Regions from separate parts of the Kitasatospora sp. NPDC004614 genome, predicted to be linked through region 3. Evidence: riboswitches for the same ligand, from Rfam matches in the RefSeq annotation. Region 3 holds a riboswitch; each other region holds the start of a gene.

Region 1 (3,823 bases), on a different contig from region 3:
AGCACCTGCTCGGGTATGTGCACCTGGAGTGAGGTCTCCCACAGCACGAAGCACAGCGAGACGCCGACTCCGGTGCAGGCCTCCAGCAGGGCGATCACCGCGACCGGAGCGCCGGATCCGATGATCAGTGCCTGGCAGGAGGCAATCGCCATCCCGACGGCCGCCACCGCCATCGGCCGGGCCGGTTTCAGGCGGTAGGCGCAGACGTCGCCAACGATCGAGCCGAGGCCGAAGGCGGTGACCACCACGGCCCAGGCGCCGGCCCCGCCCCACTCGCGATCCGCCAGGACCGGGCCGAGCACGAACACCGAGGGCAGCACCACCACGTGGTACACCGCGATCGCGAGCATGCCCGACCACACCCAGGCCCGTTCTCGCACCTGCCGCCAGCCGACCCGGAGTTCGGCCAGGAACCCGAGTCGCTCGGCCTGCTCCGCACTGGCCCGCCCGCCCACCGCACCGAGTCTCGCCAGCACGGCGGCGCTGGCCGCGAAGCTCGCGGCATCCACCATCAGGGCACCGCCGGGCCCGGCAAGGGCGACCAGCGCGCCAGCCAGCACCGGGCCGATCACCAACCCCACCGAGTGGACGAGCCCGCGCAAGGCATTGGCCTCGCTCAGCCGTTCACCGGACACCAGCAGCGGGATCAGCCCGGTGGAGGCGGGCAGGAAGAAAGCGTCCGCCACCCCGAACACCACCATCAGCAGTGCCAGCACCCCGACCCGGGCCGTCCCGGTGAGCAGCAACACCGCGACGGCCGCCTGGACCACGCACCGCACCAGATCGGAGGCCAGCATGATCCGCTGTCTTGGCATCCGGTCCGCCCACACGCCGCCGATCAGCATGAACACCAGCGTCGGCAGCAGGCCCGCCGAAGCCACCAGGCCGACATCGGCGGCCGACCCGCCGATCGACAGCACGGCGAACGGCAGCGCGACGAACGACACCCTGTCGCCCAGGACGGACAGCGACTGGCCGACGAACAGACGGGCGAACTGGCGCTCCACCCGGAGCACTTCGGGAATCAGCACAGCCACGGGCACCTCCACAGCGGGTCGGGGAACAGCGATCACCGCGATGGTAGGAAGCTCCCGAAGCAGCTGTCGCGCGATTTATCCGCAACGCCTGCAATGCCCAGATCTCGCTCAACTCGCTTTAATGTCACGGCATTTGATGACCACCCAGCTTCCAAGCGCTTAAGCGGGACCGTCCGCCTTCCCTCCCCCCGCTCCCCCAATCCCACCGATCGGCCAGACTTTCGCACCCGACCATCGGACCGCCGGATCACCCGACCGCCCGACCGCCCGGGCGGCGCAACTCGGCCGTAATACAGCCGCGATGAGCTTGTGATTGCTCCGTTCGAGTGATTAGGCTCGGTCCGGCCCGCACCGCCGGGCCCCGCACGCGGCAACGCCGAACCCTGTCCGCCGCGTTGCCGGGTCGACCACCACAACCCTTGGACAGGGACGGGGGAACCAGGTACGTCGCCGCCCCCACGGCTAGGGGTGAAGCCGCCGCACCGGCTCCCGCCGGCACACGGCGGCCGGGCCTCCCTCCGGTCCGAACCCGACAGCTCACCTCGCAGGCGTGCGGAGAGGATCTGGCATGCTCTTCACGGGTTCCGGGCGCCACCGTCGGCAGAGCCAGGCGGAGAAAGCCGCCGAGCGGGCGATCGCCGCAGCCGGCGTCGCCGGCGTCGGCCTCGCCCTGCCGCTGCTCGCTGTGACGGGTGCGCAGGCCGCCCCCAGCACGGTCTGGGACCGGGTCGCCGACTGCGAGAGCGGCGGCAACTGGAGTTCCGACTCGGGCAACGGCCTGTACGGCGGCCTCCAGATCACCGCCCAGCGCTGGATCGACTACGGCGGTACCCGGTACGCCGAGCTGCCCAGCGGAGCCACCCGCAGCCAGCAGATCGCGGTCGCCGAACGGATCCTGGCCACCGAAGGCCCGCAGCCGTGGGTGTCCTGCGCCGACACGGCGGGCCTGCGCACGGTCAGCGCCCCCGGCGTGGTGGACAACAACGACTCGGCGGACGAATCGGGTGCGCTGCGCGGCGCCCGCGGCATCGCGGCCGTCAACACCGCCTCGGACGGCACCGTCGCCCCGCAGAACGCCACTCCGGTGTTCTCCGGCCTGCCCGGCTACGACCCGGTGTACCACGTGTACTGGTACGAGAAGAACGGCGGTTGGTTCTGGACCAGCCACCAGAGCCTGTACGAGCGCTACATACAGCTGACGCACCCCCAGCCGCCTGCGGCCACGCCGTCCCCGGCCCCCACCCCGGAAAGCCCGGCCACCCCGACCACTCCGACTACGCCGACTGCGCCGTCGACCGACCCGAGCACCAACCCGAGCCCGAATCCGACCACACCGTCCGACAACCAGAACGGCAACGGCAACGGCAACGGGAACGGCGCCGAGAACGGCAACGGCACAGGCCACGGCAACGACCAGGGCCAGGGTCAGGGTCAGGACGGCCACGGCGGCACCCAGCAGCCCACCACCCCCGACCCGGCCACCACCACGCCGCCCCCGAGCGCCTCCACGCCCGGCAGCGCACCCGCGCCCGCCGAATCCCCGTCCGCCGCGACCCCGTCCCCGCAGCCGTACACCGTCGGCCCGGGCGACACGCTGGCGAAGATCGCCCGCAGCCACGAGCTGAACGGCGGCTGGAGCGGTCTCTACCAGAGCAACCAGCAGGTGGTGGGCGAGAACCCGGACCTGATCCACCCGGGCCAGGTGCTGAACCTGGGCTGACGGCCGCCCGGTCGAGCCGCCGTCACTTCGGGACGGCGGCCAGTCCGGTGCAGCCGCGCAGGCCGTCGCGGCGCTGCTGGGCGGCCTTCGCCGCGCTGCCGGTCTGCGGGACGGGCACGCCCCGGCCGTCGATGTGGGCGGGGGTGAACATTTCTCCGGTGACGCGTCCGTCGGTGCTGATGGTGAGTGTGGTGACGCCGGTTTCGTCGGAGGCGGTGTAGTTCGAGGTGCCGTACCAGAGGAAGTTGCCGAAGCCGTACGCCACGTAGGTGTTCCCGAGCATGCCCGCGCCGAGCATGGTGTGGGCGTGGGTGCCGACCACGGCGGTGGCGCCGGCCGTGGCGAGCTTCTTGGCGAGTGCGGTCTGCGCGGCGGTCGGGCAGGCCACGCCTTCCTCGCCCCAGTGCAGGTAGACCAGTACCACGGGCGCCTGCGCCTTGGCCTCGGTGACGGCGCGCAGCAGGGCCTTCTCGTCGAACGCGGAGGCGATGCCGGCCTTGTGCTCGCCGGCCCGCCACTTCTGGTTGGTGATTTCGTCGACCTGGCTCGCCGCCAGGACGGCGACCTTTGTTCCGCGCACGTCGGCGATGTGGGGCGCGAAGGCTTCGGCCGTGTCCTTGCCGATGCCGATCAGCGGAATCGGGGAGTTGGCCTTGGCGGCGAGGGTGTCGGCGAGGCCGTCGGCACCGAAGTCGACGGCGTGGTTGTTGGCCTGGGAGAGCACGTCTATCCCGGCGTCCTTGAGCGCGGTGAGCGCCTTGGGGCTGGTGCGGAACGTGTAGGTCTTGGGCTCGGGCTTGCCGCGGCCGGTGATCGCGGTCTCCAGGTTGAGCACCGCCAGGTCGGCGGCGGACAGGGTCTTGGCGATCGGCCCGAGCGCGGTCTCGCCGGCGGGGGCGGTCAGCCGGGAGCCGGTCCGGCCCTCGAAGTGGACGTCGCCCGCGAAGGCCACGGTGATACTGCCGGCGGCGCCGCTCGGCGCGTTGTCGCCCGAACCCGTGCTCGGAGCACCCGTCGTTCCCGGGCTGCCGGACGACGCGCCTCCGGCGGAGTCCCCGGCGGGGGC
Region 2 (3,823 bases), 460 kb from region 3:
GTCCGTACTACCGCCAGCGGTCCATCCTACCGGTACCACGAAAGTGACTGCGCCCGGCACCGGGTGCACGGCGGAGCGGGGCCGGGGCGGCCGCGCCCCACAACGACAACAGGGCCCCGCCCACGGACGAGACCCTGCCGCACGGTCGGGGTGACCGGATTCGAACCGACGGCCTTCCGCTCCCAAAGCGGACGCGCTACCAACCTGCGCCACACCCCGTGGTGCCGAGCAGAAGAGTACACGTCGGGCCGCCTCCGACCGGGGCGATATTCGCGAGCCGACAGCGCGGAAGGAGTGTGCAATCCACCGGCTCGACCAGGTACCCTGATCCAGTCCTCGCCACCGCGACGCGGTGCGGGTACGCCTTTGCGGGTGTAGCTCAATGGTAGAGCCCCAGTCTTCCAAACTGGTCACGCGAGTTCGATTCTCGTCACCCGCTCCACAAGGCCAACGGCCCCGACTGCCAACGCAGTCGGGGCCGTTGCCGTTGGTCGGCCCGCGCCGCATGGCCGGGGGGCGTTCGCCCGCGCAAGGGCGCCGGAAAGCCCGAAGGCCCCGCGCAGCGGACTGCGCGGGGCCTTCGGGGGGTGAGGCGTGGATCAGACGTTGACGCCGTGGGCCGCCAGGTAGGCGACGGGGTCGATGTCGGAGCCGTAGTCCGGGGTGGTGCGGATCTCGAAGTGCAGGTGCGGGCCGGTCACGTTGCCGGTGGCGCCGGAGAGACCGATCTGCTGACCCGCCGTCACGGACTGGCCGGCCGAGACGGAGATCGAGGAGAGGTGGGCGTACTGGGCGTACTTGCCGTCGGCCAGCTTGATGACGACCTGGTTGCCGTAGGCACCGCCGTTGCCGGCGGAGACCACGGTGCCGTTGGCGATGGCCTTGAGGCTGGTGCCGGTGGCGACCGGGAAGTCGATGCCGGTGTGGTAGCCGGAGGACCAGTTGGAGCCGGCGACCTTGTAACCGGTGGTGACCTTGCCCGGCGCCGGGGCGACGTAGGTGGAGCTGTTGCTCGCGGCGGCCGGAACGGCGGCCGGGGAAGCGGTGGTGGCCGTGGTGGCGACCGGGGGCGCCGCCTGCGGGGCCGGGGCCACGGGCTGGGCCTTGACGGTGCCGGTGGTGGCCGGCTTCGCGGTGTCGGCCTTCTTGACGGCGACCTTCGGCGCGGTGGCGGTGTCCGTGGAGGTGGACTTGGCGGCCGGGGCCTGCGCGGGGGCGGCGGCCTGGCCGTTGATGGCCAGCTTCTGGCCCGGGAAGATCAGGTCGGGGTTGCCACCGACCACGGAGCGGTTGTCCTGGTACAGCTTCTGCCAGCCACCGTCGACGTGCTGCGCGGCGGCGATCTTGGACAGGGTGTCGCCGGAGGCGACCCGGTAGCTGTGCGGGGCGGCGGCCTGGTCGGCGACGGGGGTGGCGTCCACCGAGACCGTGGACGGGTGGCTGCCGGCCTGCTCGGTGGCGGTGTGCGCGGAGGCGGCGGTGACCGGGAGGCCGATCGCGGCGCCGGCCACACCGGTGGCGATGGCGATCCGGGCGATGGTGGCCAGGCTCGGCTTGCGGTGCTTGCCCTGAGCGGACATGAAGGCGTTCCTCTCCGACGCCTGCGAGGTGAGCTGTCGGGTTCGGGCGAGAGTTGCCCGGCCGCAGGGACTGCGGCTTCACCCCAAGCCGTTCCCGGTGGTTTCCGGGCCCGGCGACTTACCTGTGGTTCCCCCGCTCCTGCCGTGGCGTGGTATCTGGTCGGCACCGGACGACGGCAGGACTAGGCGTTCCGTCCGGTGGCCCGCCCGGTCACTGGCCGGGCTGCGGAGGAAGCAAATCCCACGGCCCGTGAGGCTGGCAAACGCCGATCGGCCCCGCTCCCTGGGTCGGGAAGGGGCTGACGATCCACCAGGTCACGCTGTGCCGACACCCTGCTGCGGTGCGCGTACGCGATCATGACAGTGCGCGTACGAACCCCGCACGGTGGGCGACTTCGGCCACCGTGCGCGTTCGGGCGCGGACCTGGCGTGACGTCGCGGGTGAGCCTGGTCACCGTGGGCAGGCCGAATGGACGGCGCGGGGGTGTCTCCCGCCCGTCGTGGCGTGCCGCCGGGGAGCCGACAGGCCGTCAGCCCGCGATCGACGCGATGGCCTTGGAGACCGAGGTGAGGAACTGCTGGATCGGGCCGGCCATGGTCGACTGGCTCAGCATGAAGCCGAACAGGGCGGCGACGATGGCGTGCCCGGTCTTCAGCTGCTTGTTGCGAATGAAGATCGCGACGATGATGCCGAACAGGACAAGCGCGGAGACGGAGAAGGCCACCGGGACTCACTTCCTCGATTCATGGCGGGGGTTCGGTGGAAGCCGGCGTTGGCTCCCAGGCGGAAACCGGCCCCTGCCCCCCGTGTCCCCACCACTCCATCCGGACTCAGTGTGGTCGCTCGTGCTGAGTGCGTAAAGGACTTGCCCGGTCGCTCGGTGCCCGAACCCGCCTGGCAGGACTGATTTTCGCCGACCGCGACGATAGCGGACGGGTTCTGACACCCCGTCGGCGGGCGGTGGTCCGTGCTGGCCTGCGCGGCAAACCGGCAGGCAGATCCAACATCGCCGCCCGGCTCGGGCCGCGTACCGGAATTGGCCGAAGATCAACGTCCGGGTTTGACACTCCGTGGACAGTCCGCGCTCACCGCGTCTGCACCGGACGGAAGTTCAGCGGCGCCAGACCAGCAGCACCGCGCGGTCGTCGTTGACGTGCTTGGCGACGGTGTCGATCAGCCGGACCGCGGAGCCGGGCCGGATCGACCCCGGGGCGGTGGCGACCAGCCGGTCGGCCTCGCCCATCAGCCGGTCCATGCCCTCGGCGAGGTCGCGGCCGGGGATCTCCACCATGCCGTCGGTGCACAGCATCAGGACGTCGCCGGGGCCGAGGGTGCCGCGCACCCCCTCGAACTTGGCCTCGTCGTAGACGCCGAGCAGCGGGCCCTCGGCCTCCTTGACCTCCCAGTACCCGGCGCCCGCGAGACGGTGCATGCCGGGCAGGTGCCCCGCGGAGAGCAGTTCGTACTCGCCGGTGTCCAGGTCGACCACCAGATGGACGGCGGTGGCGAAGCCCTCCGCCCAGTCCTGCCGCAGGAGGTAGCCGTTGGCGGCGGGCAGGAAGTCGTGGGCGGGCAGCGAGCCGAGCAGGCCGCCGAAGGCGCCGGAGAGCAGCAGGGCGCGGCTACCGGCGTCCATGCCCTTGCCGGAGACGTCGGCGAGGACGGCTTCCAGCATCCGTCCGCCGGGGCCGGTGCGGGCGGCGACCATGAAGTCGCCGGAGAAGGACTGGCCGCCGGCCGGGCGCAGCGCGGTGTCGGTGTGCCAGCCGTCGGGCAGTTCCGGGACCCGGCCCTGGATCCGGATCCGCTCGCGCAGGTCGAACAGCATGGTGGAGCCGCCGCGCCAGGGCACGCCGATCCGGCGGCGGAACTGGGCGACCAGCAGTCCGGCGACGCCGACCGCGCCGACCACCAGTGCGGAGCCTGGGGTGACGCCGTGGGTGTAGGCCTCCGGCTGCGCGCTGGCGACGCGTTCGCCGGTGTGCACCAGGGATTCGGTGATCAGTCCGGCGGCGGCGACGGCGTACAGCAGCACCAGGGTGCCGGGGCGCAGCAGCAGCGCGCCGGCCAGCACAGGCAGCACCAGGGCGGTGGGCGGGGCCCAGTCGGGAAGCAGGATGTTCAGCAGGACCAGGACGGGCACGGCCAGGGCGAGGGCGGCGAACGCCCACCAGTCGGCGCCGTCGCCGCGGAAGTAGTCGACTCCGGTGCGGCGCACCCTGCGCCTGGCCCGGTACAGCGC
Region 3 (3,823 bases):
CGGAGTGTGTCGGTGTGGTGAAGAGGGGCGGAGAAGTGAATCCGGGAGCCCCCCGGGAGTGGACGCGGAGGCAGGGACTTCACTAGGGTCTGGCGTCAAACCTATATTCCGGACTATCGCTCTAACGGGTGAGTCCAGAGGAAGAAGGAGCACCGCCTTGGCCTCCCACCGCCGTCCCAAGCAGCCGAGTCGCGCCCGGGTGACCGTGCTCACCGCTGCCGCCGCGACCGCGGTCGCCCTGTCGGCCCAGGTGAGTGCGCACGCCGCGCCGGCTCAGCCGAACAAGGACGAAGTCAAGGCGCAGGTCGACAAGCTCATGGAGGAGCAGGAGCAGGCGGCCGAGAAGTACAACGGCGCCAAGGAGCAGGCCGACCAGCTCCGCAAGCAGGCCGACCAGCTGCAGGACCAGCTGGCCCGCAGCCAGGACCAGCTGAACGAGCTGTCCTCCGGGCTCGCGGCGGTGGCCGGCGACCAGTACCGGCACGCGGGCGTCGACCCGTCGATGCAGCTGATGCTCTCCGCCGACCCGGACAAGTACCTGGACAAGGCGTCCTCCTTCGACCAGGCGGCCAGCACCCAGGCCGAGACCCTGAAGTCACTGCAGGACCAGCAGCGCCGGCTGAACCAGCAGAAGCAGGAAGCGGCGGACGTCCTGAAGGAGCTGGACAACTCCACCCAGGCGCTCAACGACGCCAAGAACGAGGTCAGGACCAAGCTGGAGCAGGCGCAGAACCTGCTCAACCAGCTCTCCGCCGCCGACCGTGCCTCGATCGTGCGCGGCGACGGCGCCGCCTCGCGCAGTGCCGACCGGGTCGACCCGGCCACCCTGCCGAAGGCCGCCGGCTACGCCGGGGTCGCGGTGCAGCGGGCGCTCGACAAGCGCGGTGCGCCGTACGTGTGGGGTGCGACCGGCCCGAGCACCTTCGACTGCTCCGGCCTGATGGTGTGGGCGTACGCGCAGGCCGGCGTCTCGCTGCCGCGCACCTCGCAGGCGCAGGGCAGCTACGGCGCCAGCGTCGGCACCGACTGGCACAACGCCCAGCCCGGTGACCTGGTGGTCTACTACGGCGACCGGCACCACGTCGGCATGTACATCGGCAACGGCATGGTGGTGCACGCGCCGCACACCGGTGACGTGGTGAAGACCATGAAGGTCGACGCGATGCCGATCTCGACCATCCGTCGGGTCTGACAGTCCGGCAAACCGGACATACGCCCGCCAGGGCGACAATTGACACGCCGTGACACGCCCGGGCGGGTCGAGATCCTGCTGTGATCTCGAACACGTCCGGGCGTCGCGTTTCCCTGGCGAACGGCGGGAAATGCTACGCACTGCGCAACGGATCCCTTACGTTCGGTCAGTTTCGTAATCGAAATTGACTCAGATTCAGATTTTTTTCCGACAAGGATTTGAACGGATCACGGATCGGTTACTAGGGTCATAGTTCGACCACCGCAGAGTCGATCGCCCAAGGGGGGCGACGGCGGAGGTCGCCGCCGAGTCCGTGACACAGCGGGTGGATCGTCAGAACGAGATCCGCCGACGGGGATACCCCTGTGGGGGTTGCTGTCGAACGGAGCCGGGGAACCACGTTCCCCCGGGGTGAATCGGCGCCAGGTCGGCCGCGAGAGCGGCCGGTGAGGCGCTGTAGGGCGTCTCTTCCGGCCCGAACCCGTCAGCTCACCCGGTAGGCGGTGTGAGGAAGAAGGAGTCCGCCTTCGTGGCGTCCCATCGCCGTCCCAAGCCCGTCGGCCGTGCCCGGGTCTCGATTCTCACTGCCGCTGCCGCCACCGCCGTCGCGCTGTCCGCCCAGACCGGCGCGCACGCCGACCCGGCGCCCACCAAGGACCAGGTCAAGGCGCAGGTCGACCAGCTCAACGAGCAGGCCGAGGTGAAGACCGAGGCGCTCAACGCCTCCGTCGAGAAGCAGCAGAACCTGCAGAAGCAGGTCACCCAACTGCAGGACCAGCTGGCCCGCCAGCAGGAGCAGGTGACCACCGTTCAGGACAGCCTGGCGACGATCGCCGCCGAGCAGTACCGCAACGGCGGCATGCCGCAGACCATGCAGCTGATGCTCTCCAGCAACCCGGACAGCTTCCTCGGGCAGGCCGGAACGCTGAACACGGTCGGCGCCACCCAGGCCGACCTGCTCAAGAGCTTCAAGGCCGAGCAGGCCAAGCTCGACGGGCAGCGCGAGGAGGCCGCGCAGAAGCTCGCCGAACTGGACACCACCACGAAGGCCCTCAAGGCCGACAAGGAAGACGTCCAGTCCAAGCTGGCCAAGGCGCAGGAGCTGCTCAACACGCTCACCCAGAAGGAGCGCGACGATCTCGCGGCGGCCGAGGCCAAGGCCGCCAGCGACTCCCGCACCCAGGCCGAGCGCGCCTCCCGCGACAACACCCGCACCGACCTCGGCGCCCCGCCGGCGCAGGCACCGGCCGGCTACGCGGGTGCCGCGATGAACGCCGCGCTGTCCAAGCTGGGCAGCTGGTACTCCTACGGCGCGGCCGGCCCGAGCACCTTCGACTGCTCCGGTCTGATGCAGTGGGCGTACGCCCAGGCGGGTGTCTCCATCCCGCGCACCTCGCAGGCCCAGGCGGGCGCCGGCACCAGCATCGGCACCAACATCGCCAACGCCCGTCCGGGTGACCTGATCATCTACTACGGCGACCAGCACCACGTCGGCATGTACGTCGGAAACGGGCAGATCGTGCACGCCCCGCACACCGGCGCGCAGGTCCGCTACGAGTCGGCGACCGTCATGCCGATCACCAAGATCGTCCGGATCTGACGGCCGCGCGGAGCCTTCGGCTCGGCACCCCGCACAGGGGGTGCCGGGCCGCTCTCGTTCCGGTGTCCGATTCGCGGTCGAATATTCGAAGTTGTCAGGGTTTGGACTGGATCCGTCCGACTCGCTAACCTCTGCCCCGGCCCCCCGTGCGGACGGCCGTCCGATCCGCGGGCGGCGGCGGAGGCCGGAGCGCAGGAACGGAGTCGTCGCACGTGCCAGTGCACCGTCGCCCCCCACTGCCCGGTGTCCAACGCCTCGCCCGAGCCCTGGCGCTCACCGCCGCCGCGACGGGCGTGATCCATCTCGGCGTCGCCCCGGCCGCCGCCACTCCGGCCGACCCGCCGGACCGCGCCGACGTCAAGGCGCAGGTCGACCAGCTGTACGACGAGGCCGAGCAGGCCTCCGAGAAGTACAACGCCGCCCAGGAACAGCAGAAACGGCTGCAGCGCGAGGCCGGCGTCCTGCTGACCCAGGTCGCCGCCGGGCAGGACGACCTCAACCGGCTGCGCGCCGACCTCGGGGCGGTGGTCGCCGCCCAGTACCGCGCCCAGGGCCTCGACCCCACGCTGCGGCTGATGCTCGACAACGACCCGGCGTCCTACCTGGCCGGCGCCCGCTCGCTCGGCCAGGCCACCGCCCGGCAGAACGAGACCCTGCGCGACCTGCGCGAACGACAACGCCGGCTGGACCAGCGCCGTCAGGAGACCGCGGCCAAACTCGACGAACTGGAACAGGCCCGGCACCGCCTGGCCGCCGCCAAGGACGAAGTCCGCACCCGCCTCGCCCGGGCCCGGCAGCTGCTCGGCGACCTCACCGCCGCCGAGCGCGACCGGCTCGCCTACGACGACGACGCCCGGGCCGCCCGCGGCGCCGACCGCTTCGACCTCGGCAACGAGCCCGCCGCGTCCGACCGCGCCGCCGCCGCGCTGAACGCGGCCGTCTCGAAGATCGGCTCCTCGTACGTGTACGGATCCACCGGGCCCAGCACGTTCGACTGCTCCGGTCTGATGTACTGGGCGTGGCGGCAGGCC

What was found. A riboswitch is a leader RNA that binds a small molecule or an ion and turns the genes downstream of it on or off. The one in region 3 is predicted to bind cyclic di-AMP.
Region 1: linked by a shared signal. The riboswitch ahead of ACFYST_RS14085 (transglycosylase family protein) and the one ahead of ACFYST_RS09820 (NlpC/P60 family protein) in region 3 are both predicted to bind cyclic di-AMP.
Region 2: linked by a shared signal. The riboswitch ahead of ACFYST_RS11910 (peptidoglycan DD-metalloendopeptidase family protein) and the one ahead of ACFYST_RS09820 (NlpC/P60 family protein) in region 3 are both predicted to bind cyclic di-AMP.

Annotation. Positions count from the first base shown of each region.
Region 1 covers NZ_JBIALR010000005.1:52,508-56,330, reverse strand. Annotated here, with positions in the region: gene ACFYST_RS14090 (MFS transporter) at 1-1,037, opposite strand, end outside; cyclic di-AMP (ydaO/yuaA leader) riboswitch at 1,436-1,602, shown strand; gene ACFYST_RS14085 (transglycosylase family protein) at 1,606-2,757, shown strand; gene ACFYST_RS14080 (CapA family protein) at 2,780-3,823, opposite strand, start outside.
Region 2 covers NZ_JBIALR010000003.1:542,346-546,168, forward strand. Annotated here, with positions in the region: tRNA gene ACFYST_RS11900 (tRNA-Pro) at 146-219, opposite strand; tRNA gene ACFYST_RS11905 (tRNA-Gly) at 369-442, shown strand; gene ACFYST_RS11910 (peptidoglycan DD-metalloendopeptidase family protein) at 600-1,580, opposite strand; cyclic di-AMP (ydaO/yuaA leader) riboswitch at 1,586-1,740, opposite strand; gene ACFYST_RS11915 (hypothetical protein) at 2,111-2,305, opposite strand; gene ACFYST_RS11920 (PP2C family protein-serine/threonine phosphatase) at 2,693-3,823, opposite strand, start outside.
Region 3 covers NZ_JBIALR010000003.1:81,079-84,901, reverse strand. Annotated here, with positions in the region: gene ACFYST_RS09825 (NlpC/P60 family protein) at 158-1,192, shown strand; cyclic di-AMP (ydaO/yuaA leader) riboswitch at 1,529-1,711, shown strand; gene ACFYST_RS09820 (NlpC/P60 family protein) at 1,722-2,792, shown strand; gene ACFYST_RS09815 (NlpC/P60 family protein) at 3,005-3,823, shown strand, end outside.